Regions from separate parts of the Lysinibacillus sp. JNUCC-52 genome, predicted to be linked through region 1. Evidence: predicted binding sites of a transcription regulator. Region 1 holds the regulator's gene; each other region holds the start of a gene.
The links. Region 1 encodes LexA, which represses DNA repair genes until DNA is damaged. Its sites were predicted from a motif close to CGAACATATGTTCG; they were not measured.
Positions count from the first base shown of each region.

Region 2: a site for LexA is predicted at 4,106-4,119, ahead of JNUCC52_RS20045 (ImmA/IrrE family metallo-endopeptidase). Genes of this name have one in related genera too.
Region 3: a site for LexA is predicted at 1,692-1,705, ahead of parE (DNA topoisomerase IV subunit B). Genes of this name have one in related genera too.
Region 4: a site for LexA is predicted at 1,462-1,475, ahead of ruvA (Holliday junction branch migration protein RuvA). Genes of this name have one in related genera too.

Region 1 covers NZ_CP065546.1:1,400,835-1,409,252, forward strand. The annotation lists gene JNUCC52_RS07325 (LysR family transcriptional regulator) at 1-181, shown strand, start outside; gene JNUCC52_RS07330 (hypothetical protein) at 298-810, opposite strand; gene JNUCC52_RS07335 (hypothetical protein) at 892-1,326, shown strand; gene tkt (transketolase) at 1,856-3,850, opposite strand; gene JNUCC52_RS07345 (DUF896 domain-containing protein) at 4,069-4,302, opposite strand; gene JNUCC52_RS07350 (GNAT family N-acetyltransferase) at 4,488-5,003, shown strand; gene JNUCC52_RS07355 (YneB family resolvase-like protein) at 5,077-5,742, opposite strand; gene yneA (cell division suppressor protein YneA) at 5,739-6,053, opposite strand; gene lexA (transcriptional repressor LexA) at 6,229-6,846, shown strand; gene JNUCC52_RS07370 (gamma-glutamyl-gamma-aminobutyrate hydrolase family protein) at 6,884-7,606, opposite strand; gene JNUCC52_RS07375 (prepilin peptidase) at 7,619-8,371, opposite strand.
Region 2 covers NZ_CP065546.1:4,055,400-4,063,817, reverse strand. The annotation lists gene JNUCC52_RS20080 (LuxR C-terminal-related transcriptional regulator) at 145-558, opposite strand; gene JNUCC52_RS20075 (hypothetical protein) at 552-779, opposite strand; gene JNUCC52_RS20070 (DnaA ATPase domain-containing protein) at 900-1,742, opposite strand; gene JNUCC52_RS20065 (DnaD domain protein) at 1,654-2,412, opposite strand; gene JNUCC52_RS20060 (ORF6N domain-containing protein) at 2,487-3,188, opposite strand; gene JNUCC52_RS20055 (helix-turn-helix domain-containing protein) at 3,226-3,474, opposite strand; gene JNUCC52_RS20050 (helix-turn-helix domain-containing protein) at 3,627-4,025, shown strand; gene JNUCC52_RS20045 (ImmA/IrrE family metallo-endopeptidase) at 4,136-4,639, shown strand; gene JNUCC52_RS20040 (SH3 domain-containing protein) at 5,172-6,674, opposite strand.
Region 3 covers NZ_CP065546.1:448,548-456,965, forward strand. The annotation lists gene parE (DNA topoisomerase IV subunit B) at 1-1,672, opposite strand, end outside; gene plsY (glycerol-3-phosphate 1-O-acyltransferase PlsY) at 2,327-2,929, shown strand; gene JNUCC52_RS02420 (HesB/YadR/YfhF family protein) at 2,948-3,238, shown strand; gene JNUCC52_RS02425 (spore germination protein) at 3,376-4,923, shown strand; gene JNUCC52_RS02430 (Ger(x)C family spore germination protein) at 4,951-6,147, shown strand; gene JNUCC52_RS02435 (hypothetical protein) at 6,154-6,387, shown strand; gene JNUCC52_RS02440 (GerAB/ArcD/ProY family transporter) at 6,414-7,679, shown strand; gene metA (homoserine O-acetyltransferase MetA) at 7,763-8,418, opposite strand, start outside.
Region 4 covers NZ_CP065546.1:4,175,644-4,184,061, reverse strand. The annotation lists gene ruvB (Holliday junction branch migration DNA helicase RuvB) at 1-780, opposite strand, end outside; gene ruvA (Holliday junction branch migration protein RuvA) at 799-1,419, opposite strand; gene JNUCC52_RS20695 (phosphotransferase) at 1,532-2,329, opposite strand; gene JNUCC52_RS20690 (LysM peptidoglycan-binding domain-containing protein) at 2,400-3,476, opposite strand; gene JNUCC52_RS20685 (transcription repressor NadR) at 3,619-4,152, shown strand; gene JNUCC52_RS20680 (thiol-disulfide oxidoreductase DCC family protein) at 4,358-4,747, opposite strand; gene pheA (prephenate dehydratase) at 4,768-5,646, opposite strand; gene JNUCC52_RS20670 (ACT domain-containing protein) at 6,016-6,471, opposite strand; gene obgE (GTPase ObgE) at 6,496-7,785, opposite strand; gene JNUCC52_RS20660 (Spo0B domain-containing protein) at 7,791-8,318, opposite strand.

The sequences.
Region 1 (8,418 bases):
CTATGGTATTGTCCTCGCCCCACTTCTTAGCGTAACTAACAGCATAGAAACGAAGAAATTGGCCCCTATCTTTATAAAAAATGTAGAGATTAAGCAAAGTTTATTTATTTGTATTAGAAAAAGCGAATTGACAAACCCAAAATTTGTAAGTTATTTACAAGAACATTTTATATCGAAATAACAATAGATGCTATTCCGATACATTTTAAGGTCAAACAAAAAGTACACCACTATATACGTGGTGTACTTTTTGTTTACTTGTGCTTTCACTTTTATCACTGTTTTTTTACATCTTTTTTACTTATTTGTTTGTTTTAATCTATCTAATAAAGCAAATAAACTCCAATAACCATTTATTAAATCTTCATTTGTATTTCCATTCAAAGCAACGCCAAAAGTAGTACCTTTATAATAACCAATAAAATAATCTTGAGCGTGATTTTCAAATGTATTTTGGTAAGTGTGGTTAGGAATAATAAAAGCTGAAATAGCTTTGTCAGACTGCACAAATACAATAGGTATAGAGGAATCTAAATAAAATTGTGAATATTGTTCATCGGAAGCTTCTTGTAAATAATCTTTCGTAATCATAATAGCATCAAAAGAGTCTTCATTTTTTTTATGTAAATCCTGTAAAGTAATTTTTTTAAATTTTATACTTTTGTCTTTAATTAGTGTAGGAATTTCACCTACAATTCCAATTTCAATATTTATTATTTCAGGTTTTTTGACGATATTTACATCTTCTTTATTTGAACACCCAACTAATAAGAATAAAAAAAGTAAGAGAAAAAAAAGATTTTTAATCATTTACTATCACCTTTTACATTTTTTTATGCCTTATGATAAAATTTCTTTAAATAATATTATCATATTGAAAGGATTGAGAATATGAAAAAAATATTGTTATCGCTTTTAATAGTAGTTTCCATTTTTGGTTATCAACTGATGTTTTCAGGAAAAATCGCAAAAGCACAAGAGAGTTCGAGTTCAATTGAAATTATTGATGGGACATCTTTAAGTGAATCCGATTTAGACTCTATTCGTGAAAACGACGAATATATGATAGAACTTACATATGAACAGGCTTTAGAGAGAACGGCTGAAGTTTCTGGGAAGTCAATAGAAGAATTAAAAATGCAACACCCTCCTTATAGTTTCAGAACTCAAGCAGCTTGTGGTTGGATGGAAACAGCAACAACACTTTCTGTCAAAAGTTACAGACCACAACTAATTGTTATCGTTGAAACTTGTCGACACGGTTCTTTTGGCTGGGTAACTAAAAAACAACCTTTTTTGCAAGAGTTTAAAGCGGGTAGTAAATAATTTGACGGAACAATTAAAGTAGATTTGGATAACACAGGATATACTTATGTAGTAAATGGTTCATTCTATGATCACGGAACAGTAAGTCATACTGGTACTACAGGACTTGATGCAGTATTTACTGCAACTTATGCTGTATCTTATGCGAGCAATTGGTATGGAAGCCTTTATACTGGTCTTCAGTATAAAAGAATAATTAAATAAAATTCCGTAGCTTTTGCTACCCTCAGACTGTTGCTTTTTTCACTTTTTCAAAGACACTAAATATATTTTTTGACAAATTGAATATAGGTCATCAAGAACACTCTTTCAATTAAGCGGCTTGCTATGTACATGTAGCAAGCTTTTTTTATATTCATTGCTGCAAAAATTAGCACCTCCCGCAACGGAAATCAACAATGGTAGTCGACTTTATCAATATTTTAAATAAAAAAAGGACTGTAGACAATCTCGAAAATCTCCGAGTTTGTCTACAGTCTTGCCGCAGTGCTCCCTTAGAGCATTGCAGTTTTTTTTATGAAAGCTAATCTTATAGCGCTTTTACTTTCGCTACAACATTTTCTACTGTGAAACCGTATTTTTCCATTACTAATTCGCCTGGTGCAGAAGCGCCGAACTTGTCGATAGCAAGAACGTCTCCTTCGAAGCCAGTGTATTTATGCCAACCGAATGATGCACCCATTTCGATTGCAAGACGTTTAGTGACAGCTTTTGGAAGAACGGATTCTTTATATGCTGCATCTTGTTTTTCGAAGCGATCCATTGATGGCATTGACACAACTGCTACGTCCATACCGTCAGCTTTTAATGCTTTTTGTGCTTCAATTGCAAGTGAAACCTCTGAACCTGTAGCAATTAAAATGGCATCTGCCACTTCTTTAGAAGCAGGTGATACAGTGTAAGCTCCTTTTGTAACACCTTCACGAACTGTTTCGATTGACGCGTCAAGCACTGGTAAGTTTTGACGAGATAATACTAATACAGTTGGTGTGTTTTCAGAAGATACAGCAAGCTCCCATGCAACTGCAGATTCATTCGCATCTGCAGGGCGTACTACAGAAAGATTTGGCATTGCACGTAATGAAGCTAAATGTTCGATTGGTTCATGCGTCGGACCATCTTCCCCTACAGCAATTGAGTCATGTGTGAATACATATGTTACAGGAAGACCCATTAATGCAGAAAGACGAACAGCTGGACGAACGTAATCTGAGAATACGAAGAATGTTCCGCCAAAGACGTTTAGACCACCGTGAAGTGCCATACCGTTCATTGCTGCGCCCATTGCAAATTCACGCACACCGAACCAAATATTGCGACCAGCATAATCGTCTGCTGAGAAATCGCCTGCGCCTTTCATCGTTGTTTTGTTTGAGCCTGCAAGGTCTGCTGAACCACCGAAGAACGATGGTGTTTTCTTTGCAATCGCATTAATTGCATCACCTGAAGATGAACGTGTTGCTACAGATTTACCTGCTTCATATACTGGTAATTCTGCTGCAAAGTCTTCTGGTAGCTTACCATTCATTGCATTTTCGAATTGAGCTGCTAATTCAGGGAACTCCGCTTTGTATGCTTCAAATTTCGTATTCCATGCTGCTTCTGATTGTGCCCCTTGCACTTCAGCGGCTGCATTGAACGTATCGTATACTTCAGCAGGGATTTGGAATGGCTCATGTGCCCATTCGTATGCTGCTTTTGTTAATACAACTTCATCAGTACCTAGTGGCGCACCGTGAGAATCAGATTTACCTGATTTGTTTGGTGAACCGAAACCGATTACTGTTTTCACTTCAATCAGTGTTGGCTTGCCAGTAGATTTTTTCGCTTCCTCGATTGCTTTGTTCACAGCATCTACTTCTGTGCCATCAGCAACCTTTAAATAGTTCCAGCCATATGACTCAAAGCGTTTTTGTACGTTTTCAGAGAATGATTTTTCTAAATCACCATCTAATGAAATATCGTTTGAATCGTATAAGACGATCAATTTCTCAAGTTTTAAGTGACCAGCTAATGAAATGGCTTCAGCTGCAACACCTTCCATTAAGTCACCATCGCCACAAAGTGCAAATGTATAGTGATCGACAATATCATGTCCTTGTTTATTATAAGTAGCTGCTAAATGACGCTCTGCCATTGCCATACCAACCGACATAGCAATACCTTGTCCAAGAGGACCTGTAGTTGCCTCTACTCCAACAGTATGACCGTATTCTGGATGTCCTGGAGTTAATGAATCCCATTGACGGAAGTTTTGAATTTCTTCCATTGGAAGGCCGTAACCTCCAAGGTGAAGTAGGCTATATAAAAGCATAGAGCCGTGACCTGCTGAAAGTACGAAACGATCGCGGTTATACCACTTTGGATTAGCTGGATTGTGGCGAAGTTGTTTTGTCCAAAGCGTGTAAGCCATTGGCGCTGCCCCCATCGGTAAGCCTGGGTGACCTGAATTTGCTTTTTCAATTGCATCAATTGACAATGTTCGGATAGCATTAATCGCTAGTTGATCCGCATGTTGAGTCATTATGTTGTGACATCCTTTCTCGTCCTATATATTGTTCTACTACAGTTTAGTCAACATTGTCTTAGAAAACAATGCTTTTGTTATACTATTTAAGATTTATGTCATACTTTATCATCATTCTGTAACTTGCAATTAAAAATGTAAGAACGAACAACGAATATTATCTAGCTATAACAATAGAAAATTGACTTTTCTAGCGCTCGATTAAATGTGACATATTAATTTAAGAATTTATTTTTTTTCGCTTGTTTTACCTTTTCAGGTGTAACGTCATTACCTTCTTCATCAACAATTTTAACATTTTCAATCGTATCACGCATTGACGCTCTAAATGTATCTAAATATTCTTTGCGAAGAGAAGTGCGCTCTTTCGCCTCTTCCTCAGTTAAATTGCCTGCTTTCGCTTTTGCTGCTAATTCATTAATTCGGTTAATTTTTTCTTTTGATAACATTGTTACACACCTTTCAATACCTTTATTACTTCAGTATGCAAAGTATAGCATGGTTTCCCTTAAAATGCAGTTATACCAACCCTTAAAAACACTTCTTAGCCATAATTTACATGACTTCCAGATGTTAGTCGTGTATAACTAATTATACAAGGAAAAAAATATACAATTTACTGGAGGGAAATAAGGTGAACATTACAACTAAGCGATTACATATCCGCAAATTTGAATCACATGATTTACCAGCGGTTTATAGCTATATGTCCGATAAAACGGTAATGCACTACATGCCTGAAGGTGTTCTCTCTGAAGAGCAGGTACAAAAGTTTATAACTGATAATAGCGGAGAGCAAGCACAACATTTTGCTATTGTTTTACTTGATCAGCAACAAGTCATTGGTCATCTAGTTTTCCATCCCTACTTTGGCGAACATACATATGAAATTGGTTGGGTGTTGAATCCTGCCTTTTATCGTCAAGGCTATGCTTCAGAAGCAGCGCACGCCCTATTGGATTACGGGTTTACCAAAATGAAGCTTCATAGAATTATTGCAACATGCCAGCCCGAAAATATTGCCTCCTACCGTGTGATGGAGAAAATCGGTATGCGCCGTGAAGGATACTTTAAAAAATGTATTCCGTATGGTGACGATTGGTGGGATGAATACTATTACGCTATTTTACAAGATGAATGGCTAGCTTAAATGGAAAATTAATTCATACTATCTATCTTATTCAGGAGCGTTTTTACCCATAAAAAAAGACTAGCAGTGCAAATTAATTGCCCGCTAACCTTTCTTGATATTCTTGATATCGCCTATGTACGGTTGCTTTACTTACATCGAAGCCAAGACCTCTAAGTGTCGTAGCAATTTCCTCATAAGTAAAGCCCCGATTGCGAAGCTTCACAATTTCTTCTATCGGCACTTCCTTACGCTCCTGACCATTCGGATTGCCGCGATTGGAAAGGTTGTTTTCAGGACGATAGCCATTTTCTACTGCACGGCGCATGCCACGACGAATTTTCGCATTATGGATTTTACGTTGATATTCCTCAACAATCGCTAAAATTTCGAGCAACATCGTATCCATCTCATTTAATTGTACTGGCCCTGCATCACGCATGGAAAAAACATCTGTTTCAGTTTTTTGCAATAAATGAAGTACAGCCATTCGTGCATTACCACGCCCTAAACGTGTTTCATCCTGCACAAATAATGCATCTATTTCTTTTTCTTTAATAAAATCGAGCATTTCAAGCAATCCTTCGCGCTCAACATCATACCCACTATGCTTATCCAAAAAAACATTTTTCACATCGTAGCTTTGTTCTTTAGCATACCGCAGTAATTCCTCTTGTTGTCGCTCCAATGAAGAACTTTGTGTCTCTTTTTCGGTACTCACACGGCAGTAAATAACTGCCGTTTTTTGTTTATTCATCATCTTTCACTTCTCGCAATTTCAATTGAATTGGTGGGTATCTTATTGTCACCCACTACTGGGATAACGAGTGATTTTCCTGCAACTATTTTCACGCTATGTAATTCGTTCTCGGCTTTCACAAGTTTTATCCAGTCATCCGTACCCATTTTACCACGGTATTGCTCTGCTAACGACCATAAGCTATCGCCATGTTCGATATTAATTTCTGTGTAAGTAATGTCTCCAGGATCAGTTATCACAAGATAACCTGCAAAAAGTAAAAATGCGCCTAATAAAATTGAAATATGTGTATTTTTTTTAAACCAATTCATTCATCATAACCCCTTTTTAGAATGTTTGTTCGGAATGTATGTTCTTATGATAAAGCGAACAGACGTTTTTGTCAAACACTTTTCGAACCTATGTTTGCATAAGTGTTCGCATTCTGCTATACTATTTAGTAAGAAGATAGTAAGAAGAATGATATAAAAAAAGAGGTGAGCAATCATGAAAAAAGTTTCGAAAAGACAAGAGGATATACTAGCGTTTATCAAAGAAGAAGTACGTGCAAAAGGTTATCCGCCATCTGTACGTGAAATTGGTGAGGCAGTTGGACTTGCATCAAGTTCAACGGTTCATGGACATTTAGCTCGTTTAGAACAAAAGGGCTTTATTCGACGAGACCCTACTAAGCCACGTGCCATTGAAATTTTAGAGCCAGAAGATTCGATTCAAAAGCAAAGCGTCATCCACGTACCGCTTGTTGGTAAAGTGACAGCTGGATCACCGATTACAGCCATCGAAAATATCGACGAATATTTCCCTTTACCTGATATTTACGGTACTAGTGAAGATCAGCTATTTATGTTAGAAATTATGGGTGAATCGATGATCGAGGCGGGCATTTTCGATGGAGATTTAGTCATCGTTAAGCAAAAAGCAACAGCTGATAACGGTGATATTGTTGTCGCAATGACAGAAGAGGATGAGGCAACCGTTAAACGCTTCTTTAAGGAAAGAAATCATTTCCGCTTACAACCAGAAAACGCTACAATGGAACCAATAATTGTAGACCAAGTTTCAATTTTAGGACAAGTTGTCGGCTTATATCGCCGTGTACATTAAGGCATTCTCATACTTAGCAAACAAAAAAGAGAAGCACTCACGCTTCTCTTTTATATTTTAAGCTCTCACTAGTGAAGGCGGCAAAAAGCTTCTGTGCAGCTAAATCGCCTACAATTGCTTGTTCTTCAGGATGCCACTGTACTGCTAAACAAAACGGGTATTCTTCATGAACGAACGCTTCGATTAGACCATCGCTCGATTTTGCTGCAACGATTAGCTTTTCTGCTAATACATTTACAGCTTGATGATGAAAAGAATTCACAGCAATTTTTTCTTCCTCGATAATTGATTGTAACAACGTATCAGGTGTTATCTGCACATAATGTGTTGCTACACCGCGAGCTGCTTGTTGCGTATGTTTTAACAGCTTACTACTATGATATTCGCTATCAATATCTTGGTACAAAGTTCCACCTAGCGCAACATTAAGTATTTGCATGCCACGGCAAATCCCCAAAATCGGCATTTTCCTCGTAAAGGCTGCATGAATTAAAGCAAGCTCGACCTTGTCACGTTCTGGATGTATTTGTCCGAGCTTCGGTAATGGCTCAGCGCCAAATTCAAATGGATGAACATCATGCCCACCAGATAATAATAAGCCATCTGTTAGCGATAAAATTTGTGCTACATCCTCCTCTACCCCAAGTGGAATAATAAGCGGAATGCCACCAGCTTCAAAAACACTTTTGCTATAGGCTATATTCAATCTTGACGATAAATCATCCTCTGCAAATGCTGTAATACCAATAATCGGTTTCATCCATATACCCCCTTACCATAATCCTACATACCAATTAATAATGACATCCCCATAGAAATACACGATAACTGCCGCTAAAGCAATGGATGGTCCAAATGGAATCGGCGTTTTTCGCCCTTGTTGTCGTACTTTAAGCACGAAGATGCCGACAACCATACCAATTACCGCTGCTACAAATAATGTCAATAATGTATTTATTGTACCAAGTACAAGTCCAAGTAAAAAGAATAATTTAATATCGCCACCACCCATACCACCGCGTGATACAACAGCAATACAATATAATATGCCAAAGCCAACAACGGCACCTACGATACTATCCCACCAAGGTGTTACAGGCGATAACACTCGCCCAATAGCTAATAAAGGTAAAAAAAACAAAAGCACTTTATCAGGAATAAGCATATACGCTATATCCGAAACAACAAGGATTACTAATAATGAAATGAATACTATCGCTACGACAAACTCCTCACTAAAGCCCAGTTGCCAATATGAAAAGGCAAATAATACGCCTGTGAGCAACTCCATTAGCGGATAAATCCAGGAAATTTTTTGCCCACAACTCCGACATTTACCTGCTAAAAAAACATAAGACAAAACGGGCACTAAATCAATTGCGGTTAGTTGTCTTTGACAGCTTGTACAATGCGATGGCGGCTTAACAATTGACTCCTTTAGCGGCACACGTAAGCCTACAACATTAAAAAATGATCCAAAAACTAGTCCAAATACGAATACTAGTATTGTATAAGCCATTTCCATTTTTATTGCCTCCTAAACTAACATAGCGCCCATACGTTGGAGTATGC
Region 2 (8,418 bases), 2.0 Mb from region 1:
CGATTGCGACCGTCCGTAGCAGGAATCAACGACAGTAGTCATCATCTAAATTAATTTTAAATAAAAAAAGACTGTAGACAAATTGGAAAAAAACTTCGAGTTTGTCTACAGTCTGAGAATTCCTCAATATATCAGGGATCCTATTTAAGCTAACATTTTGATTAATATATTTTCTTTAATATTTTGTATTTGTGTGTGACTCACTTCCATTTTCTTTGCTATCCAACGCTTCGATTTTCCATCTAACATCCAGTTTAAGACTTGCACCTCCCTTTCGCCTGTAACCTTTTCTAGAAGTTTCTGAACCGCCAATATCTTTTTCTCGTAATCTGCAACACGTTTATTATTTTTCGAACGTCTAATAGCCTCTTGCATAATTGGGTCACCTATCCCGCCTGCCGCCTTTGGTAATGAAGCCTCAATACCATATTGTGCTGTCTTTGCCCCTATCACCATTTCAGCTCGCATTTCTTTGATGGCGTTAACCATCCAGTGGTAGTCTGTAATCATTGAATCTAAAACATCTGGTGTAAGAACTAATACTCTCTCTTTTAACATAGATTTTCCCTCCTAAGTGCAATCTTATTCTCTCTTTGTGCAGAGTAGTAAATTTTTGGCTCATATCGATGATAGAAGCCATTGGGATTAACATGCATTGCTAATGCTACTTGTAATTCACGCTCGTCAAAGCAAATTGTTTTCGACTTATTCTCATCCCCATTGCGCCATATGATGACTGCGTAAGGTTTTACTCCAAAACCTAAAAATATTGGATTCAAGCTGCTACCTCCTATATCCCATTAATAACTAACTGTTAATACTCAGTTCCTAAATGTTTCATATCCATATCTCTGTCTTTTCGTCATCCATTTCCCCTCATTTTGGGGATGTGCGTCTCTCTATCTTTTTTCAAATATCTTGCGCAATCGATAGTTCGCTTTCTTGTCTTTTTCAATAGTAACTATGAAATCTTGAGACATTTCAAACAGTCGACTAGTTAACGCTTCATCGATATAAAGCATGTCATCAAGAGACAATTCGCTAGATATTAATAAAGGTTTGTTGCTCAAATAGCGAGAGTTGACCACTTCGAAGATGATTTCCGTTTGCCACGACTTGACATTAACTTTCCCACCAATTGGCTTAAATAAATCGTCAATAAACAGTACATCCACTTCTTTCATCCGATCCATAATTTCGTTTTTACGTTCAAAGTTGTTAACTGCGATATTGTTTAAACCATCTTTGTATGGAAAGTACAGAACAGGTACTTGCTTTGTATGCATCAGGTAATTAGATATGGCGGTTAATAAATGTGTCTTGCCACAACCAGGTTGTCCGATCAGCATGATGCTGTTCTGTCTGAAACCTCTAATTTCTTCAAAGGCTGCGTAATACTGTTTTGCCTTACTTTTCATTTCAACTACTTTGGGATGAACATTATCCGTCGAGAAGTTTTTAAGGCTCATTTTCTGAAACGCTTTTGTAATTGCGCTAGATTTAATAAGTTTGTTAATCTTGAGTATCCTGCTGCATTCACAGACGACATAATAATCTTGCTCAACTTCCACACCTAGAATATAGTAACCATTCTTTTTACGGATTAAGTAACTGCCAGTATCTTTACACTTTGGACAGTTGTAGTTGGGTTCTTCAATCGCTACAGTAGTTTCCGAATACAGTTGGCTTCGTGCTTGTAGCTCCTCCATTACTGCTGCCATTCTGTCGCCCGATTTTTGCATCTATTTTCACCTGCCAATCTGCATATGTTTTTACACCAAGCTCTTTACGCCAGTTATCTAAAATTGAAAGAATGTACTTAAAGCTTTGTGCACTATGAGTACCAGCGTATATTGCTTCTTGAATTAGTAATGGGTCATAAAACTTTAGTGCTTCATTAATATTGTTGCAATCCGCTAATGTTGCGATACGAACATTGCTTTCGAATAGTTTTTTAATAAAATTAAAATTTGGATTAAAGTGGAAACTAGACGACTGACTGCAATTGTTTCTTTTATTATTCAATGTATTATTAAAAACTGTATTATTCTCCTGACTGTTTATATCTATAAGGGTATCAACACTTTCGACCATACCCCCTAGTCGTTTCCAACCATACCCTCTAGTCGTTTTGATAATACGTCGGTCAATTACTTTTGTGCCAGGTTTATAGATTAGGTCAACTGTCACATAGCCCTTATCTTTTAGACTTGAAATTAACTTTGATATTCGCCCTTTACTAAGACTAAAGAATGTTGCTAAATATTCGTTCGATGCCCAACACCCTTGTTCACCGTCTAAGCTCTCGATTTCTACAAGAAGGAATTTTTCTGACCAGCCCAAGTCGTTGGCTAGCCAAATCTCTTTCGGTATCCAAACACCCTTAAATCCTCGGTTGTGTGTTTCGCGCATGCCTCTTCCCTCCTCCAGAATAACAATCAATACTTGTCGTTTTCTAATGTCCATGTTCATCTCACAAACGACAGCTAAGATATTTTTAGAGGAACCCAAGACCGAATGTAATTAAGTACACTTTGCAAATCTTGCCTACGAATATCTTTATAACTAGCTACCGCAAAACGATTCTTAATTTCACGATGCAATTCTCGAAATAATTTCGATTGGATTGTTGTATTAACTTCAATCTCATAAACTTTTATGGCAACTTCTTTTTGTACAGCGCGTTGTTCACCAGAAGTTAATGTTATTTGTTCATCCACTTTTTCGTTAATCATTGAAAGTTCCTTTCTTATTTCATACTGTTCTTGTTTAATTGCTTGAGTATTTTCTACTAAATCAGCTGTTGTACGAAGGACGGTCACAAGTGCTTGATTTTTAGTTAACGGAACTACATCTTCATTAACCATGTAGTATTCGTCTACTAAAATTTCGTAGGCGTCCCAAGCTTCCTCTGTATTAAGAAATTTTGCATGAAGCCACGCTCCTTTTTCAGTCCATAGGTATAACACTCTAGCTATACTGGAAATTTGTAATTGTTGCTGCGCTTTTCGGAAATACAATAATTCCTCACCCTCTAATTTGATATAGTGTTTATATTCCTTAAATCGATCTTTATTTTGTGAAAAGTTCTTAGAAATATGGTCACTGTTTGTTCCATAACGTTCGGCAATTTGTGCTGTCGTTAGTACGCGACGATTTTTATATAAGATAATTTGTAATAATTTCATGTCCATATAACCTCCCTAATAAAAAATGTATGTTGTATCATATCGCTACATAAATACATTTTATACAGTTATTTTGTAACGAATCGTTACTTTCGTCATCAAAAAAAAGAACCCAATCAAAATCTAGTACTACCGCAATAGATTTAGCAACATTTACAGAAGGCCTGCGTTTACCTTGTTCAATCATGGTATAATATGCTCGTTTAATTCCAGATGCTTTAGCGACCTCATCATGAGTCAGTTTATTTTCTAAACGTCTTGTCTTTAACCAAGTTCGATTTTCCAATTATTGACCACCTTTCAATAGCTTAATTATAATATAGTATCACTTCGTTACTTAGTCAACATTAATTGTATCATTTCGTTACATTTTTATTTTTCATTGGATTAGTAACAAATTGTTACATATAATTATATTTAGAAACGCGAGGTGAAATTATGCTAGGTGTACGCTTGAAATATCTACGAAAATCAAATAACAAAACACAACAAGATATAGCAGACATTCTAGGCATTACTAGACCAGCTTATACTGCTTATGAACAAGGTAAGAGAAATCCCGATTATGAAATTTTAGAAAAAATTGCGGACTACTACAATGTGTCTATAGATTATCTTTTAGGAAGAACAGATAATAAAGGAGCTTTACATACCCAAGCTGGCATCTCTGATAATGAATACAACAATCTAAGTTCATATCAAAAAGAGGTAATTGATTTCTTTTTAACTAGAGAAGATTTATTTTTTAAAAACCAGCCAGAAAATTTATTAGATGCGCTAGAACATTTTGAAGTTTTCTATGAAGTTTTGAAACGTCAACAAGAAAACAAAAAGTAAAAAAACACAATAATTTGTAACATTTCCAAACATTATAAAAATTCGCCTTTTCTTTGGTGAATTTTTTTGTTACCATAAACAGAACATACGTTTGATAAAAGAGGGATATTATGAATTTTATTTATACTCATCTAGAAGATTATATTCGTGAATTATATACAAGTATTGATGTAACAACACCTAAACAACTAAATCCAGGATTAATCGCCTCACGCCTTGGTTTTACACTATACTTTTTACCTTACGATTCTACCAATACAGGAAATGTAATTTTTATTGATTCTAGATTGTCTGAACAAAGGCAGTGGCAGGATTTCGGACATGAATTGTGTCATGCCATGGTACACTCTGGTAATCAAGCAAAATCTATTCCACTTTTTAGAGAGTATCAAGAATGGAAAGCAAATAGTTTTGCTCTCCAAGCCTGTGTACCCACTTTTATGCTAAATAAGCTTAAACTACCTGTAAATGAGGAAAAAGCAATTATTACAATTCAAGCGTTCTTTAATGTAGATTACGATTTTGCGAAGAAAAGATTATATCACTATCTTAATAATCATTATTTTGATGGTCATAAACTTACCGAAGGGAGTCATTATTGTGAGGTACGTTAAGAAGATGAATTGAAAAAATTTTAAACTAATTGTAGATGATGCTGGAGTAGAGCTTGAGAATGAGATGAATATATTTTTCTTTTTTTAAAAATTAGGAAACCTTATTGCCCCGATTTAATAAGTCCATGGTGGGATTGCTTTATGGAAAGGAATCTTGATTTATCTCGGATACGTTTCCATGATTTACGATCTACTTCAGCAACTTTATTCATTCAGGCTAGTGAACATCCTAATATGAAGATAGTAAAACTACTCTCAGCACCTATTTCGGGTTGAAGAACCTCTGAGGATAAACATTGAAATAAATCATACAACAATCTGTGGGCTTGTGCTTAAAATTACACACAAGTCCTTTTATTATGCTTTCTAAATCACTCCAGTAGCTTCAGAAAAGGACTTTGTAAATCCAATCAGGTAATCTGTGTCAATGAATTTAGTGATGAAAGGCTCAAGGAGTGTCAAGAAAGGATTTATTAAATATAGAAAAAGAAAGATGACTTTTATAGTCACCTTTGCAGTTGAAACTAGCTATTTAGTTATTGAATATTTGTTCGTAACGGTGGAAGAATGCCACTGTGTGCGCTCTTGCTAAAGAATCATCTGGTTTAAACTCTTCATTTGTTTTAGTAGTTGTTAAACCATTATCACGAAGAAATTTAATAGCTTCTGACTGAGATATAGTCTTACCATAATGCATTGAAGCTAAGATACGAGCAAAGTTACCCCGTGTAATATCCTTACCTGCAATGGCTTGTTTAGAAGCAGTGTTTGCACCTAGAACTGGTAGAGCGTATTTTGTAGCCAGTTGGTAATTTACGTCTCCGTACCATGAAGTTTTAGCTACCGTTAAAGCTAGTTCTGTTGGTTTGAAGTAACGTAATAGGATCGATAACATTTGGTTTTCCGTTAAGTTCGTGTACGGTTTTAGTAAGCTTTCGTACTTACCTGTTGATGGGTTTTTCACGTTCGGGTATCCACTGATAATACCGATGTTGACTGCCCACTTAAAATCCTCAGCCCAGTATTGGTTGGCATTGTAATCAGCAAACTTTGATACATCAACGTTTCCCGTTGTTGGCGGTGTTACTGGAGGTGTTGGCGTTGGTGTAGAAGCTGAGTAGTTTAAATAACTTGATGCTACATACCCCTCTGTCCCATCACTTCTTTTCACAGGATACCAAACAAAATGGTTTTTCTTCGTTGATACTTTTTCATATTCAAAAGGACCCGTAATGGTAACAATTTCACCTTCACGTAAAGTACCCAAAGAAGGACTATCCGTAGTAGGTCTTGTCCTAAATGTTACATTCGTTTTTGCACTAACTTTTTGATTTGATTTAAAATAATACTTAGATTTTGTCAATGGTAAATCAAAATCATAGTTCATCGTTGAAAATTTCATATTCTCTTTGCTGTTAGAGTCATATTGAAAATGTTCACGTGAAAAAGGCAGCTCTGTTAAGTCTATTAATTCCATTTTATTAATAATTCCAAGAATTCTTTCTTGATAGGCATTGGTATTTCTTTCACCAGTTGCTTGCACAATTGGACTATTTACTGGCTTAGTACCGTTATACGCCATGATAGCGAAGTACCAATGTTCCAGGACATCTCTTTCCCCACCGTTGATGCGAGGTAAATCCTTTCGCTTAAACATAGCATCTAGCGTCGCTACACCAGCTTGAATATTATAGACAATATCGTTTTTTAGTCTATCTTGATTGTAGCCTGCTTGATTTGTAATTTGCATAATGCCAATTCCATTATCAGCTGTCACAATCACTTCACCATTCTTATCAAAATGACGCCAATTTCCACTTTCACCTTCCGCTATCGCCTTCACAATTTCAGGAGGAACATCATAACTCAGTGCAGTTTCGGTTAACAAACAGTTCATTGTGGAGTAATCAGGGTTTACTTTCGATGCCGCATCATACTTACATGTATTTGCAAGATTATTAGCTAATACATTTTTATCTATGTTTATTGATAGAGAGAAGGCACCAATGGCAATAACACTAATCAATGGTTTCAATATCTTCTTCATGTGAGGATTATTACACTTCCTTTCCTATTTTTTAAAGTTAAAAGATTCAAATATATGGTATCATAATCCCAATATTTGAGAAAGGTTAATAGTCAATGTTTCTTTTACTTAACATGATTGATGGGATGCCTTCTTCAATAAGAAAATTATTTTTAGAGATAAAAAAAGTCTAATACCCCGCACTTTTACCGAGGAATTAGACTGATAAACTTAATAATCGCCCTGTGGAATAACTAGACAATACTACAGGAGATATGCTCATTCGTAAGGGAGCACCTGAAGGTTGGAAGGTCGGTGTTAAGAGTGGAGCCGGATTTTACGGAAAATTGTTTGGACACCAAACAAAGAACCCATCGTCATAGCGATTATGTCCCGCCATGATTCGGAGGATGCTAAGTTTGATGATGCACTAATTTGGTATTCCCTTAAAAACTTGCAAGCAGCATCCAGGGGTGTTCCCATTCTACAAAACCATCGTGGGGTATATAATATATGAAGCATAAAATCGGTTATCCTTTTTAACTCAGAGCATCGGTTTATTTAGTGCCTTTTCTTTTAAGTAAACGTAGCGTCAATTGATTACCTTTTCCAAGAATGTTATTCCACAAAATGGCCCTTTAATGAAAACGAGCGCTGATTCTTATTACATAAGGTACTGCACCCAATTGTTCAATACCTTATTGAAGATAAAGTACCCGTTAGCTTAATAAACATCTGTTAGTCTTCATCAAAAAAAGTTGCAGTGGATAAATTTAATAGTGGTGCTACTATTATTGCTAAACCTAAACTTAATTCACAACTTACAATATAAAGCATTTTTTCATTATATTTATATCTTATTGACAATTATTTACAAAAGTGATATTTTTGTATAAAGGAGGTAATTATGTGGGATATTTATTTGGATTCATTTTTTTATTAATAGGTATTTGGCAGATAATAATAACCTGGCGAACATTCACAGTTCTCAAGAAAGACGGAGATAAAAGTACTTCTCCTTTTATTATGCTAGGCCTTTGGAATAGTTTAGTATTTGCCATAATTTTCATTGCTGTTTCACTCGGATGTTTCTTCATCAATTTTTAAAAATTACTATTTAAAATTGTTTTCGTTTGTTCATTACTTTACAAAGAATGTGATAAGACAATCTCGTTTTTCAATCGTCTTAAGCAGTATATTAAGTATCGAACCAATACAAATCCAAACAAAGCATAAATGAGTGATTCTATAAAATACCTCCAAACTCCCATTATGTAATATTTCACCTTAAATTCTTATTCACACTTCAATCCTCCGTTAAGAAAAATTATAATGAAGCACATCTTTCGAATTTTTGACTTCTCAAATTTTAACAATATATTCCCTTAATTTATATATGTATTTTTTTCCTTATTGTACTAACCTGCACCATTAGTTAAAGTGTAATTCTTCACAATCTGCCCTATATGTTAACATAAATATCCAAATCTTATAAAAGTGGTGTTCCATTATATGGCCCTTTAATAAAAACGAACGCTGATTCTTGTTACAGAATCGCGCCCGATTGTTGAGAATCGAGATAGTGATTTGTACCTTCATTTTTCTATACAAAGCACCGTTTACTTTGAGTGCAATTTTACTCAATCTATTAAGGACACTCAAAAAAACTATCTAAAGAAGTTTTTTATAGCATCCATGCGTATTTTAGATTCACATACTTCGCAACGGAAAATCTTATTCGTTCTTTCCTTGA
Region 3 (8,418 bases), 950 kb from region 1:
TCCAAGCATACTCAATAACTTCTTTTTTACCAGTACCTCTGGATACTTTATAAAGCGGTGGTAATGCGATAAATACTTTACCTGCCTCAATTAATGGGCGCATATAACGGTAGAAGAACGTTAATAGTAGCACTTGAATATGTGCACCATCTGTATCCGCATCGGTCATAATGACAACTTTATCGTAAGCCGAATCTTCGACTGAGAAATCGGCTCCTACACCCGCACCAATAGCATGTATAATCGTTGAAATCTCCTCGTTTTTCATAATATCTTGGAGCTTCGCTTTTTCTGTATTGATGACTTTACCTCGTAACGGTAAAATCGCTTGGAATGTACGATCTCGCCCTTGTTTAGCTGAACCACCCGCAGAGTCACCTTCGACCAGATATAATTCATTTTTTGCAGCATTACGAGATTGCGCAGGTGTTAGCTTTCCTGAAAGAATTGTACTACCTTTTTTGTTTTTCTTGCCGTTACGAGCATCCTCTCGCGCTTTACGCGCCGCTTCACGAACTTGTTGTGCACGAATCGCTTTTCGAACAAGGGAAGCTGATAGCTCAGCGTTCTCTTCTAATACATATAAAATCTGCTCAGAAACAACGCTATCGACCGCAGAACGAGCCTCACTCGTACCAAGCTTACCTTTCGTTTGACCTTCAAATTGTAATAAATGCTCAGGAATTCGAACAGAAATAATTGCCGCTAAACCTTCACGTATATCTGTCCCTTCCAGGTTTTTATCTTTATCTTTCAAAAGACCAATCTTACGTGCATATTCGTTGAACACTCGCGTTAAGGCAGATTTTGCTCCTGTTTCATGTGTGCCACCATCACGTGTACGGACGTTGTTAACAAACGATAAAATCGTCTCTGAATAGCCATCGTTAAATTGGAAGGCAAATTCAACCTCGATATCATCTTGTTCACCTTCTACATATTTCACAGGGTGAAGAACATCTTTTTCCTCATTCAAATACGCAACGAAAGCTTCAATGCCGTTTTCATAAAAGAAAACATCACCTTTGCCTTCCTCGCGTTGATCGATTAACTCAATTTTTAATCCTTTTAATAAAAATGCAGATTCACGTAAACGTTCTGCAAGCGTATCATAATTGAATTTCGTAACTGAAAAAATCGTGTCATCTGGTAGGAAATGCACAAGTGTTCCTGTTTGTTTTGTCTGACCAATTTCTTCAAGCGTTGTTGCAGGGTGTCCGCCATTTTCAAAACGTTGTTTATACTTTTTACCATCACGATGAATTGTTACTTCTAAAAACGTCGATAAAGCATTAACAACTGAAGAACCGACACCGTGTAAGCCACCACTTGTTTTATAGCCGCCTTGTCCAAATTTACCTCCTGCATGTAATACAGTGAAAATAATTTCAGGGGTAGGCTTACCCATTTTATGCATACCTGTTGGCATACCTCGTCCAAAATCTCGAACGCTTAAGCTCTGATCTTTATGAATCGTGACAATGATATGAGAACCAAAGCCAGCTAGTGCTTCATCCACCGCATTATCTACGATTTCATATACAAGGTGATGAAGTCCTCTGCCGTCTGTGGAACCGATATACATGCCGGGTCGCTTTCGAACCGCTTCTAATCCTTCTAATACTTGAATGGCGTCATCATTATAGACGCTTGGTGACTGTTTATTCGCCAAAAGATTCCCCTCCAAAAAACAAACGCATGTTCTGATTACGTTCTCATCCTAATAATAATAGCATTTCCTGTCAATAGCTAGTGACAGTTATATATATTTTTTTGTTTACGCTATGGCGTCTTGCCTTCTATGAATTTTGTTAAACGATCAGTGTTAGTCCGTTTTCGGATATAAATAACTACCACTACCTAAAGTTTACGGCACTAACCACTCTACAAAATCCACAACAGCGTCATAGGTGCTATCTTCATTCAGTCAGCAATAAACGCCAACTTAATGTCTTACACTCAGCTTTCCAAAAAAAAGGATTGCTAGGCGTTATCTGTTGAATGATGATTTTTTATAGCTTCACATAGAAATTAAAGATAGACTTCTATTCTACCAAAGGAATGTGTGATTGACAAAATTGCCATTTTACCTATATTTTAAGAAAGAGCTTAGGTATTGTAACGATAATAGTGTCGAACAACCTAACATAAGCTATTATAAGCTTGTGACTTTTGAAATCATGGTAATTAGTTTCCTTTTGTATTGAATTCAAGGCTCATGATGAAATCTCCTTCATAACATTGTAGATTAAAAAGAAAAAGTGTAAAATACTTGTTACAAACTATTAGTACCAAGTGTTATTATTTGGATGAAAGGAGTCCATCTATGTTAAACGGACTTATTATTTTATGTGCCTATCTCATCGGCTCTATACCTTCAGGGTTATGGATTGGCAAAATATTTTACAAAACAGATATTCGCGAGCATGGTAGTGGCAATTTGGGAGCTACCAATACTTTCCGTATATTAGGAAAAAAAGCAGGTTTAGTTGTAACAATCATGGATATTTTAAAGGGAACTGCTGCTGTGTTATTAGTGACACTACCAATCTTCTCTGATGTCACAATCCATGGATTGATTTTAGGTCTTGTTGCAGTTATTGGTCATATGTTCCCTATTTTTGCAAGTTTCCGTGGCGGAAAAGCTGTTGCCACATCAGCTGGCGTCCTACTAGGCTATTCTTGGCCACTATTCATTTTACTATTCATTGCATTTATCGTAACGTTAAAGCTTACGAAAATTGTTAGCCTAACATCGATGATTGCAGCACTTGTAGCTTTAATTTATTCGATTATTTATTATTTTGTGACAGGCGATTTTGCATTGGTGATATTAGTAGCATTTTTATTTATCTTTATTGTTTATCGTCACCGAGCTAATATTACGCGCATTAAAAATGGTACTGAACCAAAAGTAAAATGGCTTTAACTTGAAAGGAGTTCGCACATGAATATCGCACTGACAGATGAAGCTCTTCAATGGTTTAAAAATGAAATGGAAGTCGTAACAGGCGATACCATTCGCTTTTATGCAAGATATGGTGGTTCAAGCCCATTCCATGAAGGATTTTCTCTTGGGATGACTCGCGAAGAACCTCTTGAAATAGGTGTTCAAACAGTAATTGATGGTGTAACCTACTATATCGATGAGAAAGATTTATGGTTTTTTAACGATTATAACTTACACATTGACGTTGACAAACAACTTTACGAATTAAAATACGACTATTTAAAATAGAACAGTGATTCCTTTCATTTAACGGAAAGGAATTACTGTTTTTCATTTTGTGTAGAATCTTTAGTTTGTACGAATTGGTTTAGCTCTTCGTAAAATTGACCATCCTCTAACTAGTCAATCTATGAGGAGGAATCATAATGCCCGTTTCAGAAAACAACAATACCTCCCAACAGCAAAATCCTTCAACGAATTTACTGCACACTTCTCTTTCAGAAAATATTTTTACGATTAAAGAAGCTCTTGGTAATAGCAACGATGTAATTATTCGTGAAATTACACTAGACAAATTAAATAATCAATCAATCGCGTTAATTAACATTGATGGCATATCCGATAAAAATGTGATTACAGACTTTATATTAGAAGATTTGATGCTTGAAATTGACAATGGATTTAAGAATAAAGTAACCAACATAAACGACTATATAAAAAAGCAATGCTTAGCGGTAGGCGGTGCAAAGGATATTTTAGATTTCACCGCATTTTTTGCCTCCATCCTAAATGGTGAAACAGTCATTCTATTAGAGGGCCAATCGGTTGCGATTGCGACAGACACCAAAAGCGCAAAAGATAGAGCTGTCACTGAGCCACAAACAGAGTCCGTAATTAGAGGGCCAAGAGAGTCTTTTACTGAAACCTTGCGTACAAATACAGCACTCATCCGTCGAAAGATTAAAAGTCCTGACCTTTGGATAAAATCTCGAATTATTGGAGAGGTAACGCAAACAGACGTAGCTGTTATGTATATAAATGGCATTGCCAATGACAAAATTGTCCAAGAGGTGTTAGATCGTTTAGATAATATTGTCATTGATGGCGTATTAGAAACCGGCTATTTAGAGGATTTTATTCAAGACTCTAAATTCTCTTTATTTCCAATGATTTATAATACTGAGCGCCCAGATGTCGTTGCAGCAGAGTTGTTAGAAGGTAAAATAGCAATATTAGTGGATGGAACCCCCCTTGTACTAACCGTTCCAGTAATATTCACATCTTTTTTACAGGCTGCAGAAGATTATTACCAAAATTGGATTATTAGTTCATTAATTCGACTTTTACGTTTTTTTGGTATTTGTCTTGCATTAGTAATGCCTTCCCTATATGTAGCTATTACTACCTTTCATCAAGAAATGCTTCCAACGGCAATGCTTATTAGTATCGCTTCACAGCGAGAAGGTGTGCCCTTTCCCGCTGTAGTAGAAGCACTAATTATGGAGATTGCATTTGAAATTTTGCGTGAAGCAGGTCTTCGAATGCCTAGAACGATTGGTCCAGCAGTTTCCATTGTAGGGACATTAGTAATTGGTCAAGCAGCCGTGGAAGCGGGCATAGTATCAGCTGTAATGGTCATTATTGTTGCATTAACAGCCATTTGTAGCTTTCTTTTTCCTTCCTATGGCTTATCAAATACGATTCGTGTTCTACGTTTCCCATTGATGATTTTAGCCGCGATGTTTGGTTTATTTGGCGTTATGTTTGGCATTATGATGATTATTCTTCACTTATGTAGTTTACGTTCATTTGGCGTTCCGTATATGAGTCCTTTTGGGCCACTAATTATGAAAGATCAAAAAGATGCAATGATCTTGTTCCCACGTAGAGATTTACTCACAAGACCGAGGCTGTTCAGTCAAAAAAATAAAGTTAGAGAACAACGATATCACGAAGGAAAAAAAAGAAATTAACAATAATGTGTAAATGAGGAATACGTCATGTCAAAAATTAAGATGATTTTGTTATTGTTCATCCTCACTTTATTATTAAGTGGTTGCTGGAGTAAGCGAGAGTTAAACGAATTAGCAATTGTCGTTGCACTTGGTGTAGATAAAATAGATGATGAATATGAAATTTCTATCCAAGTTGTTGATACTAGTGAAATTTCTTCAAAGCAACCTTCTAGCGGACGATCACCTGTAGTCACTTATAATTCGAAGGGAAAAAGTGTATTTGAAGCAATTCGAAGAATGACGACTTTAACACCACGGAGACCTTATTTTGCTCATTTACAAATGGTAGTTATCGGAGAAAAATTAGCTGAGGAAGGAATAAACGAACCACTAGACTTTATCGCAAGAGATCATGAATTTCGAAATGATTTTGATGTTATCATAACGCATGATTCAACAGCAAAAGAAGTGCTCAACGTCTTAACCCCGATTGAAAAAATGCCTGCCAATAAATTGTTAAATTCAATTAAGGTATCCGAAAAATCTTGGGGTTCCACATTATCTGTTAATACAGACGAACTACTAAATACCCTTAGTAGCAAAGAAAAAAGTGCTGTTTTATCGGTTGTTGAAATAGAAGGAGATACAAAATTAGGAATAGATCAAACAAATGTAGAAAGAATTACAACGCCCGTTATTTTAAAATATATTGGTATAGCTGTTTTTAAAGAAGATAAATTGATAGGGATTTTATCCGAAGAGGAAAGTATTTACTATAATTTTTTAAATAACAAAATTGAAAGTACGGTAGAAGTTCTTTCTTGCCCTGATGGTGGAGAGTTGTCGACCGAAATTACAAAATCGACATCTAATATTAAGGGAACTTTTAAAAATGGCATTCCAAAAATAACAATAAAAATTGATATTACACAAAATATTGGCGAAGTAAATTGTCCCATTAATTTAACTAAAGACAAAAGCATTCATTATATTAATAAAAAGACCGAAGAACGTATAAAAGAACAAACGAAAAAAACACTAGATACGATTCAAAAAAATTATAAACTCGATATATTAGGCTTTGGGGAAGCACTCCATCGGAAAGATCCTAAAAAATGGGAGAAAACAAAAAAAGAATGGTCTACAATATATCCCGAGGTAGCTGTCAATATCGAAGTCAATGTGGCTACACAAGGATTAGGAACAATCCAAAATTCATTATTGCACAATTCAAAGGAGTAGCTAGCGATGTTTATAACGATTGTTTTCGTAGTATTTTCTTTGGCCATTGCTTACAGTGTCATTCCTAATTTAAAGAAAAAAGGCGAAAAAAAAACAATTATCGTCTTTTCTATTATATTAAGCATAGGAGCGGCATTAAATATTGCCATTGGATTAAAAAAGAACATTCCCAGCCCTTTAGATTTCATTACATTTATTTTAACGCCCCTTAGAAAATTGTTACTTACACTTTTTCAATAAAAAATGAAAAGAAAGGGTAGTGTACGATGGATAAACAACTCATTAGCGCAAGACAATTTACAGTCATTACCCTTCTCTATTCAATTGGAACAGCTATATTAATTGTGCCAGCAAGTATTACAGAAAAACTCAGCCAGGATGCGTGGATTGGAGCGGCTATTGGTGTACTATTAAGCATTTTATTAATAAAGCTCTTTGTATCATTAGGAAATCAAACTCCAAACCTTACGTTTATTGAAGCAAATGGAAAAATTTTTGGCAAATTCATCGGTACTTTGACATCGCTTTGTTTTATGTCTTTAACCTTTTTTTCAGCAGGCGAATTATTATATTTCATCGGAATTTTTATGCAAACGGAAGTGATGCCCGAAACACCTACTCTGACCTTTGCAGTTTTATTTACGATTATTATCGTTTTCGCGTCGTATTTAGGGATTGAAGTTTTTGCACGTTCTGTGGAAATACTATTTCCAATATTTATGTTAATTTTTATTATTTTTATTATTTGTATTTCCCCTCAAATCAATATAGAAAATATTATGCCAGTCTATGAAACAGACACAAAACCATTAATCGTCGGTACGCTAAACTTTACGAGTGTTTTTTCTTTCCCACTTGCTGTGTTGCTTATGTTTTTCCCTTCTGGAGTCAATGTACATAAAGCAGCTCAAAAAGGATATTATATCGGCACACTACTAGGCGGAATTGTCTTAATTCTTATTATTACCCTTTCAACACTCGTTCTTGGCTCAACTAATACATCAATTAAGACATTTCCAAGCTATGCGCTAGCTCAAAGGATTTCGATAGGTAATTTTTTCCAACGAGTGGAAATTATCATGGCTGTTATGTGGATTATATCCATTTACATTCGGACATTTATTTATTTTTACGCAACGGTACTTGGCATAGGACAAATATTTAAAATAAAAGATCCTCGCCCACTCATTTTACCACTTGGATTATGTATGGTTGCACTGGCTCAAATTGCTCACCCGAATATCGTCCATTCTAATAATTATAATGAGAATATTTGGCCGTTGTATTCAGGATTATTAACTGTTTTACTTCCATTGTTGTTACTAACAGTCGCAAAAGTTCGCAAAATAAAAAAGAAAGAAGACAGTCAAAGCTCTTCTAGTAATCAGCAAGAATCTCAAGAACAACAATCAAAAGACAAGCAAAATTCAAAAGAACAACAAGAATCAAAAGTGCAGCAAACTCCAAAAGAACAACAAGAATCGAAAGCGCAGCAAGATGCGACCAAACCAAACTCGTCCGAATCTCAATAAGTTAACAACAAAAACCACATTTCTCACTTTTAATGAGAAATGTGGTTTTTCTAACTGTAAAACGGTATGTTAATTGTCCCATATTAAATATGGTATTCAATCTCATCAACAAAATCCCATTCGTACGGTGTTTCCTGATAAACATAATAGTTAAGCCAATTTGAAAATAGTAAATGCGTATGTGCTCGCCATGTATTGATCGGCTCATTAGAAGGATTATTATTCGGGAAATAGTTAACAGGAATCGCAATATCAATTCCTTTTTCAACATCACGGTAATATTCATCAGCTAATGTTGTCGCGTCGTATTCTAAGTGACCTGTAATCATTATGTTCTTATTATCCTTTGACTGCACGATAAAGACGCCAGCATCTTCTGAATAGGACAGTAAGCGTAAATCTGGGTGCTTACGTACTTCATCAATGGAAACCGATGTATAGCGTGAATGTGGTGCTGTAAATAAGTCACTAAAGCCGCGCACTAAATCGACCGTTAAATCGGTAATTACATGTGAATAGACGCCAGAACATTTTTCTGGTAGCTCAAATTTACCGATACCGTAATGGTGATATAGTGCAGCTTGTGCCCCCCAACATATATGCATTACGGACGTAACATTTTTCACAGACCAATCCATTATTTCTGAAATTTCTTCCCAATAATTCACTTCTTCAAATGCCATTTTTTCAACAGGCGCACCCGTAATAATCATACCGTCAAAGCGGCGATGGCGAATTT
Region 4 (8,418 bases), 1.9 Mb from region 1:
GTCAAGCCCTCTAGGGTCAACCTGTAAAAGTTCTAGCGCTTGCTTGGCAAGGTCCTCCGTTATCATACCATCTCCAAGCACTTGTGCATAATCTCGCACTCGTTTAAGTAAACGGTTTGCGATACGAGGTGTACCACGAGAGCGCCTTGCCATTTCACCTGCGGCTATTTGTTCTATATTGACGTCAAATAAATGTGCGCTCCTAACTACAATTTCAGCTAGTGATATATCATCGTAAAATTCAAGACGAAGCAAGACACCGAATCGATCTCGGAGTGGCGCTGACAACGCCCCCGCTCTTGTAGTTGCTCCCACAAGTGTAAAGGGTGGCAAATCTAGACGGACAGAACGTGCTTCAGGGCCTTTTCCAACAACGATGTCTAAACAAAAGTCCTCCATTGCAGGATATAGTACCTCTTCAATGGCACGAGGAAGACGATGAATTTCATCAATAAATAAAACATCTCCTGGTTCCAGTGAGCTTAAAATCGCGGCTAAATCTCCTGGACGTTCAATGGCAGGACCACTCGTCATACGAACATTAACATTCATTTCATTTGCAATAATCGCGGCTAATGTCGTCTTTCCCAATCCAGGAGGACCATATAATAGTACATGATCCAAACTTTCCTGCCGAAGCTTCGCCGCTTCAATGAAAATTTGTAAGTTCTCTTTAACCTTATGCTGCCCAATATATTGAGCTAATCGTTGCGGTCTTAAAGATAATTCAAATTGTTCATCATAACTGCCTGCTTCACTTGCTATCATGCGCTCTGACATGTACGTGCCCCCCTTTCATTATTTTAACTTTAGTAGAAGCTGTAATGCCTGTTTCATATAGGCATCTGTTGTTTCCAGCTTGTCATTATCTTCAAGAAGCGGTCGGATTTTATCAAGTTCTTTTTCCGAATAGCCAAGCGCCATTAATGCTAGAATGGCTTCTTCGAGTTCATGCTTATACGGATTAACGCCAAATAACGGTAATTCATCCTCAGTGCTAGGCAACTCAATTGAGTCCATTAATGAACCAAGTTTGCCTTTTAAATCTAGAATCATTTGGCGTGCTGTCTTTTTGCCCACACCAGGAAATTTCACTAAAAATGCTTCGTCTTCTCGTTCGATGGCACTGATGACTTGTTGTGGGTTGCCAGTCGCTAAAATCGCAAGCGCACCTTTTGGTCCAATGCCTGATACTAAAATTAATTTACGGAACAGCTCTCGTTGATCTAAATTCGGAAAGCCATATAGCATTTGTGCATCTTCTCGAACATGTAGATGTACATAAATTTGTTGTTCGACAGCGGACGCACGAAATGCAAATGGATTAGGTGTATTCAACTGCCAGCCAATCCCTTGTTGCTCAAGCACAATATACTCAGGCGTAATACGCACTACTTGTCCTTTTAAATAATCATACATGTAAAATCCCTCACATTCATCGTCTTCGATTATAGCATATAGCGAACGAATGCTCGACTATATAAATGGCGATAGTACCGTTCACATGCAAAAATGACCGCCTCGGGGACGGTCATTTCTTCATCACTCTATCAATATCGTACCACAGTTTTGGCCAGTATGTTAGGGCTCGCTTCGTAAACGGTATTAAATAATCTAAAAATACTAGCTGTTGTTCTAATGGCAAATCTACAGCAAAAAGCCACTCTCTCAATAACTCATTTGGAAACTTTAAACGATGTAACTTTCTCATATCTAATCGTTGGAGGTCTGGTAATTCGTTTAAAATACTATCAATATTATAATCTACTGCTGGCAATACACGATGCAGCCATAATATATATTCATCATCGGCTTCACCAAGATGAGCAAGATCAAAATCGATTAAACGTAATTCTCCATCTGAACACCATAAGAAATTATGATGTACAACATCACCATGTAGCAACGTAAGATCTTTTTCTGGCACATTTTCTTGTTCCATTAACTGCAAAGCCTTTTCACTAAAATGAATGATTTGATCCACTTCTTCTCTCGTTAAAAATGTTCTGAATTCATTTCGTCTACTTTTAAAACGGATATGACGCATTTGCCATTTTAATAGCTGTGAGAAGGTATACAGACCTGGCACTCGTTGCCACGCAATTTTTTGATTTGTATCATGTAACGTATTTAATAGCTTTAAAGATTGTTCTCTATCTTTTTTATGTGCGAAATTCGCACTGTGGCTTCCCTCTTGCCACATTTGAACGATAAGTTGCTCATCATCACTTTTTACTAAAGGCAGGACGAGGGAGGGCTCTATTCGCCCAAGTTGGCGATGAATGACCCTCACCTTATCTGCTATTTCTAACTGCTTTGCTCGTTTCACAAAATAATGATTGGATCGATATTTATACTTCCAAATATTCGGCTTTACTTCCTCAACAATGTACGCTTTTTTACCATCGATAAGGCGTCATCCCGCCTGGGAAAAAGTTCGGTGAAACCCATGGTCCAGTTGAAGGACATGGTGGCGGGCATGGCGGTGGGCAGTGACCATGGTCATATTGCCAATTCGGCATCATTACTGGTTGTGAACCACATCCACAGGATTGGCCCATTCCATGTTGTGCACCGCATCCGCAAGTTTGACCCATTCCGTGCTGTGCGCCACATCCGCAAGTTTGACCCATTCCGTGTTGTGCGCCACAACCACAAGTTTGACCCATCGGCATCATTGGCATCTGCTCAAATTGAGGCTGCATTTGTGGCTCATTAAAGAATGGTGATGAGCTCGATTCTAAGAAATTCGCACCTTCTACATATGTTGGCATTGGCTGTTGCGGCATAGCATATGGCATTTGTTGCTGTGGCATTGCATATGCATCTATTTGTGGATGCATTGGCATATGCCACCACATTTGATGATGCATTGGCTGATGGCAGCTAGAACAATGAGGTACCATTGGCATATGTGGTACCATATGAACTGGCGGTGGTGCTGGTGCTGGTGCTGGCGGTGGTGGTGGCGGCGGTGCTGGTTGTGCTACTGGTGGTGGTGGGGGTGCTGGTTGTTGCACTTGCGGCATTACTAATTGTTGATTCCAGCTAAGTTCTACTGGCTGAGGCACCCACATCGGTTGCTGTTGTTGTGGCATCGGCATTGGCATTGGAAACGGTATTGGAATCATCTGTGGTTCTGGCATAGGCATCGGTGCTGGTGGTTGAATAACAATAGGTGGTGGCACTGGCATCGGTCTTTGCACCTCTTTTTTAACACTTTCCTTAGGCTTTGTTTGAGTTGGCATCTCTTTATGCATTTGTGTTTCCTTATGTGTTTCTTTTTGTGTTTCCTTATGTGTTCCTTTATGTGGTTCCATGTTTATTTTTTCAGGCAAAATAATTTCCATGCCCGGAACAATATAATCAGGGTTGGCAAGATGAGCATTGAGTCGTTTTAAATCCTCAAACGAAATACCGTACTCTTTCGCAATCTTCCACAATGTATCTCCCTTTTGAACAATATGAATACGCAATTTTTTCCTCCCTTCCTCTCTACGTATCATATGTTCAATGTTTCATTTGGATACAAAAAATTACGCATGGTGGAAATGCTTCATGGTACACTAATGCTTAAGGAATAACTATTCCTTTATTACATGGCAGAGGTGATCTTTTATGAAAAAAATGTTAGGCGAGGAACGCCGACTGCAACTTTTAGAACTGTTAAAAAAAAGCAACACACCGATAACTGGGACAGACTTCGCTAAATTTGCAAATGTTTCTAGACAAGTCATCGTAAATGATATGACATTATTAAAGGCTAGAAATGAACCTATTATTGCAACAAGCCAAGGTTATATTTATATGCACCAAGAGCAGCTCAGTCAAACTGTTGAACGGACAATCCCATGTTTCCACACACCCGAAGATGCCAAAGACGAATTGTTAACAATTGTAGATTGTGGTGGAACGGTTAAAAATGTCATTGTAGAGCATCCGATTTACGGAGAGCTTACCGCTTCGATTATGGTCTCGAATCGTCATGAAGTTGAAAAATTCGTACAACGTGTAAATGACACTCAGGCAAACTATTTATCTGCGCTTACAGGTGGCACTCATCTTCATGTTATTACAGCACCTTCTGTTGATATTTTAGATTTAATTGAGCAATCCTTGCAAAAGAAGGGATACCTTGTCTCAGATCAATAAACAATGATGATGGATAGGGTATATATCACTTTCTATAACATAAAAATCCACTTAGCATTCGGCGAGCACGATGTAAGCCGCAACCCTCGCTTATGATATGCGTGGCTTGTTGCGTCTTACATCGTGTGGTCCCGACTGGCTTCCGTGGATTTTTACTTGGACAGTAATAAAATTTTCAAAATTGTTTGAGTGCCTGACACCATATTTAAAGAAAACGTTGTCGTTGTGAAGGTGTTGGTAATAGGCATGCTTCCTTTTGACCGAAAAGATGATAACGGTTTTTGGCAAATAATTTATATGCCGTATTTCTTATACATTGAGGTATCACAATAAACGCGTAGCACGCTGGCCATAAGCCATCTAAACGGCGACAAATTTTAAGTGCTGCTGTTGATTCAAAATAAATAGTACCTTGTTCAATGTAAATTACACTATCTATATTTGCAGGGACGTTGTATTGTGCAAGTAGTGCTTGCCCAACTTCACTTTGAATGGAGGCAAACTTGAAAAAAGCAGCTTGATCGCGTTTAATAATAAATTGCACACTGCTATTACAGAAATTACAAATACCATCGAACAATATAATACCACCCATTTTCGCACCCCCTAAATCTTTTAGCCTTCGTCTGATGTTAAATACGTAAAGTATGTACCAAGCGATTTCACTTTGCAGCCAAGTGCCGCTAGCTCCTCCATAGCACCTCGCATCATTGGTTCTTTTTCATCAGCTAAAACATCAATCATAAAGAAATAATCACCAAGACCTGTTTTTAATGGGCGTGATTCAATTTTACTTAAATTCAATTGTCGCCACGCAAAAACGGAAAGAACTTGGTGTAATGCCCCTGATCGATCTGTCGGTAACGTAATCATAAAGGTTGTTTTAGCTTGCCCATCTGATAATTCCTGGGGTAATCGTTTATTTTGCTTAGATAACACAAAGAAACGAGTATGATTAAAATGAAAATCATGAATATTATCTTGCACGATTTCTAGTCCGTATTTTGCAGCAGCGGCTGCATTACCTACTGCTGCAATGCAATCATCAGGATTTTCTGATACAAATTTAGCTGCAGCAGCTGTTGATGTTGTTTGATGTAACGGCACATCACTAAAGCGATAAAATAAATATTTATGACATTGCGCTAAAGCATGCGGATGTGAATATACCCCTTTGATGGATTCCCAATTATTCTTTTGCGCCTTATTAACCATTAAATGTTGTTGAATTTTCAATTGTAGCTCACCTGTTACATAAAGCGTTGCCTCATGGAATAAATAATCGAGCGTCAATGGTACTGAGCCTTCTAAAGCATTTTCTAATGGTACAACCGCTAAATCAACCTTGCCCTCTGCTACTGCCTCAATACATTCAGGTATCGTTGTACACGGGACAAGCAAATCAGTTGGGAAGATAGATTTTGTCGCTAAGTATGTAAATGATGCTTCAGGTCCTAAATATGCAATTCGTTTCTCCCACTGTCGCTCTGTCATCGAAATGACCTCCTTCTTTAACTCTTAGTATATGAAACATTTATAATGTTTGGAAAACTCTTTATAAAAAGAAAAGGCTATGTAATACAGCCTCCCTCTAAAATGAGTAATTGTGATAGTAGATACTGCTTTTGCTAGCAGGTTCAACACTATTGCTTATAGCTTAATGCAGTTTTATACACTATGCTCGGGTATTTTAAAAAATTTCGCAGTATTTCTGCAGGATCGCGACTTTAGCGAAACCTCACAGAAGCTATTTTTCAGCTTCAGAGAGGCTTGCTCATCGCATGCGGAAAGGGAGCGAAATTTTGTATCAACATCTACCAGCATTAACTAATAAAAGGCAAAGGGGCCTTTTTTAATAGCCCCTTACAATGCACCAGAACTTATTACCTCTGCAGATTCAACAAAATCTAAACGTTTTAGCTGCTGTATTAAGTCATCAAGTTCAGAAGTCATACTCGTCACATCTAATGACAATGTTACATTCGCACGTCCTTGAATTGGTATAGTTTGATGGATTGTCAGTACATTACAATGTGAATTGGTCACAGTTTCTAACAATTTGGCTAACGTTCCTTTTCGATCTTGAAGCTGTAAAAAGACGGTTAAAATGCGCTCCTGTACAATTGAGTGAAAAGGAAATACAGCATCACGATATTTGTAAAACGCACTGCGCGATAAATCCACTTGCTTTACCGCATCCCAGATGGAGGATACCGAACCACTTGAAAGTAATTGCTTTGCCTCCAATGTTTTTTGCATAGCATCCGTTAATACATCTTCACGAACTAAATAATATCGCTGATTCGCAACATTCTTCATACGCTTCCCCCTAAAACTCCTGTCTTAATCTATAAATTCGAATTCGAACTCTTGTAGACGAACGGTATCACCATTTTGAGCACCACGCTCACGCAATGCCTCATCCACACCCATACCGCGCAATTGGCGTGCGAAACGTCGAATACCATCTTCACGACTAAAGTCTGTCATTTTAAATAGACGTTCAATCGAGTAGCCACTAATGATAAATGCACCGTCATCATCACGAGTAATCTCGAAATCTTCGCCTTGCGATTGATGCTTGTACATTACTGTTGCATCTGATTGTTCCTCTACTTCTTCAAATAGTGGGAACTCAGGCGTTACTTCAAGTAAATCTGCTATAGCAAATAATAATTCTTTTAAGCCTTGGCGTGAAACTGCTGAGATTGGGAAGATTTGCACATCTTCTCCAACTTTTTTGCGGAATTCCACTAAGTTCTCTTCTGCTTCTGGCATATCCATTTTATTTGCTACAATAATTTGAGGACGCTCTGTTAAACGCAAATTATATTGCTTTAACTCCTCGTTAATTGTTAAATAATCTTCGTACGGGTCACGGCCTTCCATACCTGACATATCGATAACATGCACAATGACACGTGTACGTTCGATATGACGTAAAAATTGGTGTCCTAACCCTACGCCTTCATGCGCGCCTTCAATTAGCCCTGGTAAATCTGCCATTGCAAAGCTTCGGTGATCATCTGTTTCAATCATTCCTAAATTCGGCACGATTGTCGTAAAATGATAAGCGCCAATCTTTGGTTTTGCTGCAGAAACAACTGATAATAGTGTGGATTTACCTACACTTGGGAAACCAACTAAACCAACATCTGCTAATACTTTTAACTCTAATATAACATTTAATTCTTGTCCTGGCTCGCCTTTTTCAGAAAGCTCAGGCGCAGGATTGGCAGGTGTTGCAAAGCGAGAATTTCCGCGTCCACCACGACCTGATTTCGCGATAATCGCTTGTTGGCCATGCTCAACTAAATCTGCGATGACTTCTCCTGTTTCCTCATTCATCACAACTGTACCTGGTGGCACCTTAACAATTAAATCTTCAGCGCGTTTTCCGTGCATCCCTTTACTCATCCCGTGTTCACCACGTTCTGCTTTGAAGTGACGTTTATAACGGAAATCCATTAACGTACGTAAGCCTTCTTCTACTTCAAATACTACGTTACCTCCGTGACCGCCATCTCCACCAGCTGGCCCACCATTTGGTACATATTTTTCACGGCGAAAGGCTACCATTCCATCGCCGCCATCGCCACCTTTAACATATATCTTTACGTGATCGACAAACATTTATTTCACTCCCTATTTGCACTCAACACATATTGCCAGCACGTATTTGTCTGCACAATTGTTTGAATGTCGAATTGTTTCAAACCTTTTTCGGTGAATGCGTCTGCACTCCACAGTCCATTTAGCGTAAACGCCAAAACAAATGTATGATCGTCAACACGTACATCAAGCGCTAAGCTCTGCTCCGTAAATGGATCTAATGTATCATAAACATGCATAACTGTTTTGTTTAAATACTCTACAACATCCTTGTCAATATTATTAGTGACTGGTTTTTTGATCTCACCATTAAGCTCCAGCGGTAAAGATGGATAACGCCATCCTGCTGTTTGTAGCCACTCCATTGTTTGTGGTAATTGTAGACGATTCATGATAGACAATACTCGTAGCTGTTCCGAATAATGTTGAATAAGTTCTTTTGATTCATCAATTCTACCTAAATCTAAATTCATGCGAATAAGTTGAAGTTGATTCACATAATCATGATTTGCAAAACGTAATACCTCACTAATGGTTAGTGATTGATTGTTCATCCCATTCACTCCAATAAAGTTATCTTAACTAGTATAACAAGTTTTGATGTATTTTTCCCTTAATTCTTCATTGAAATTTAGCCAAAAAAAGGACTGCAAT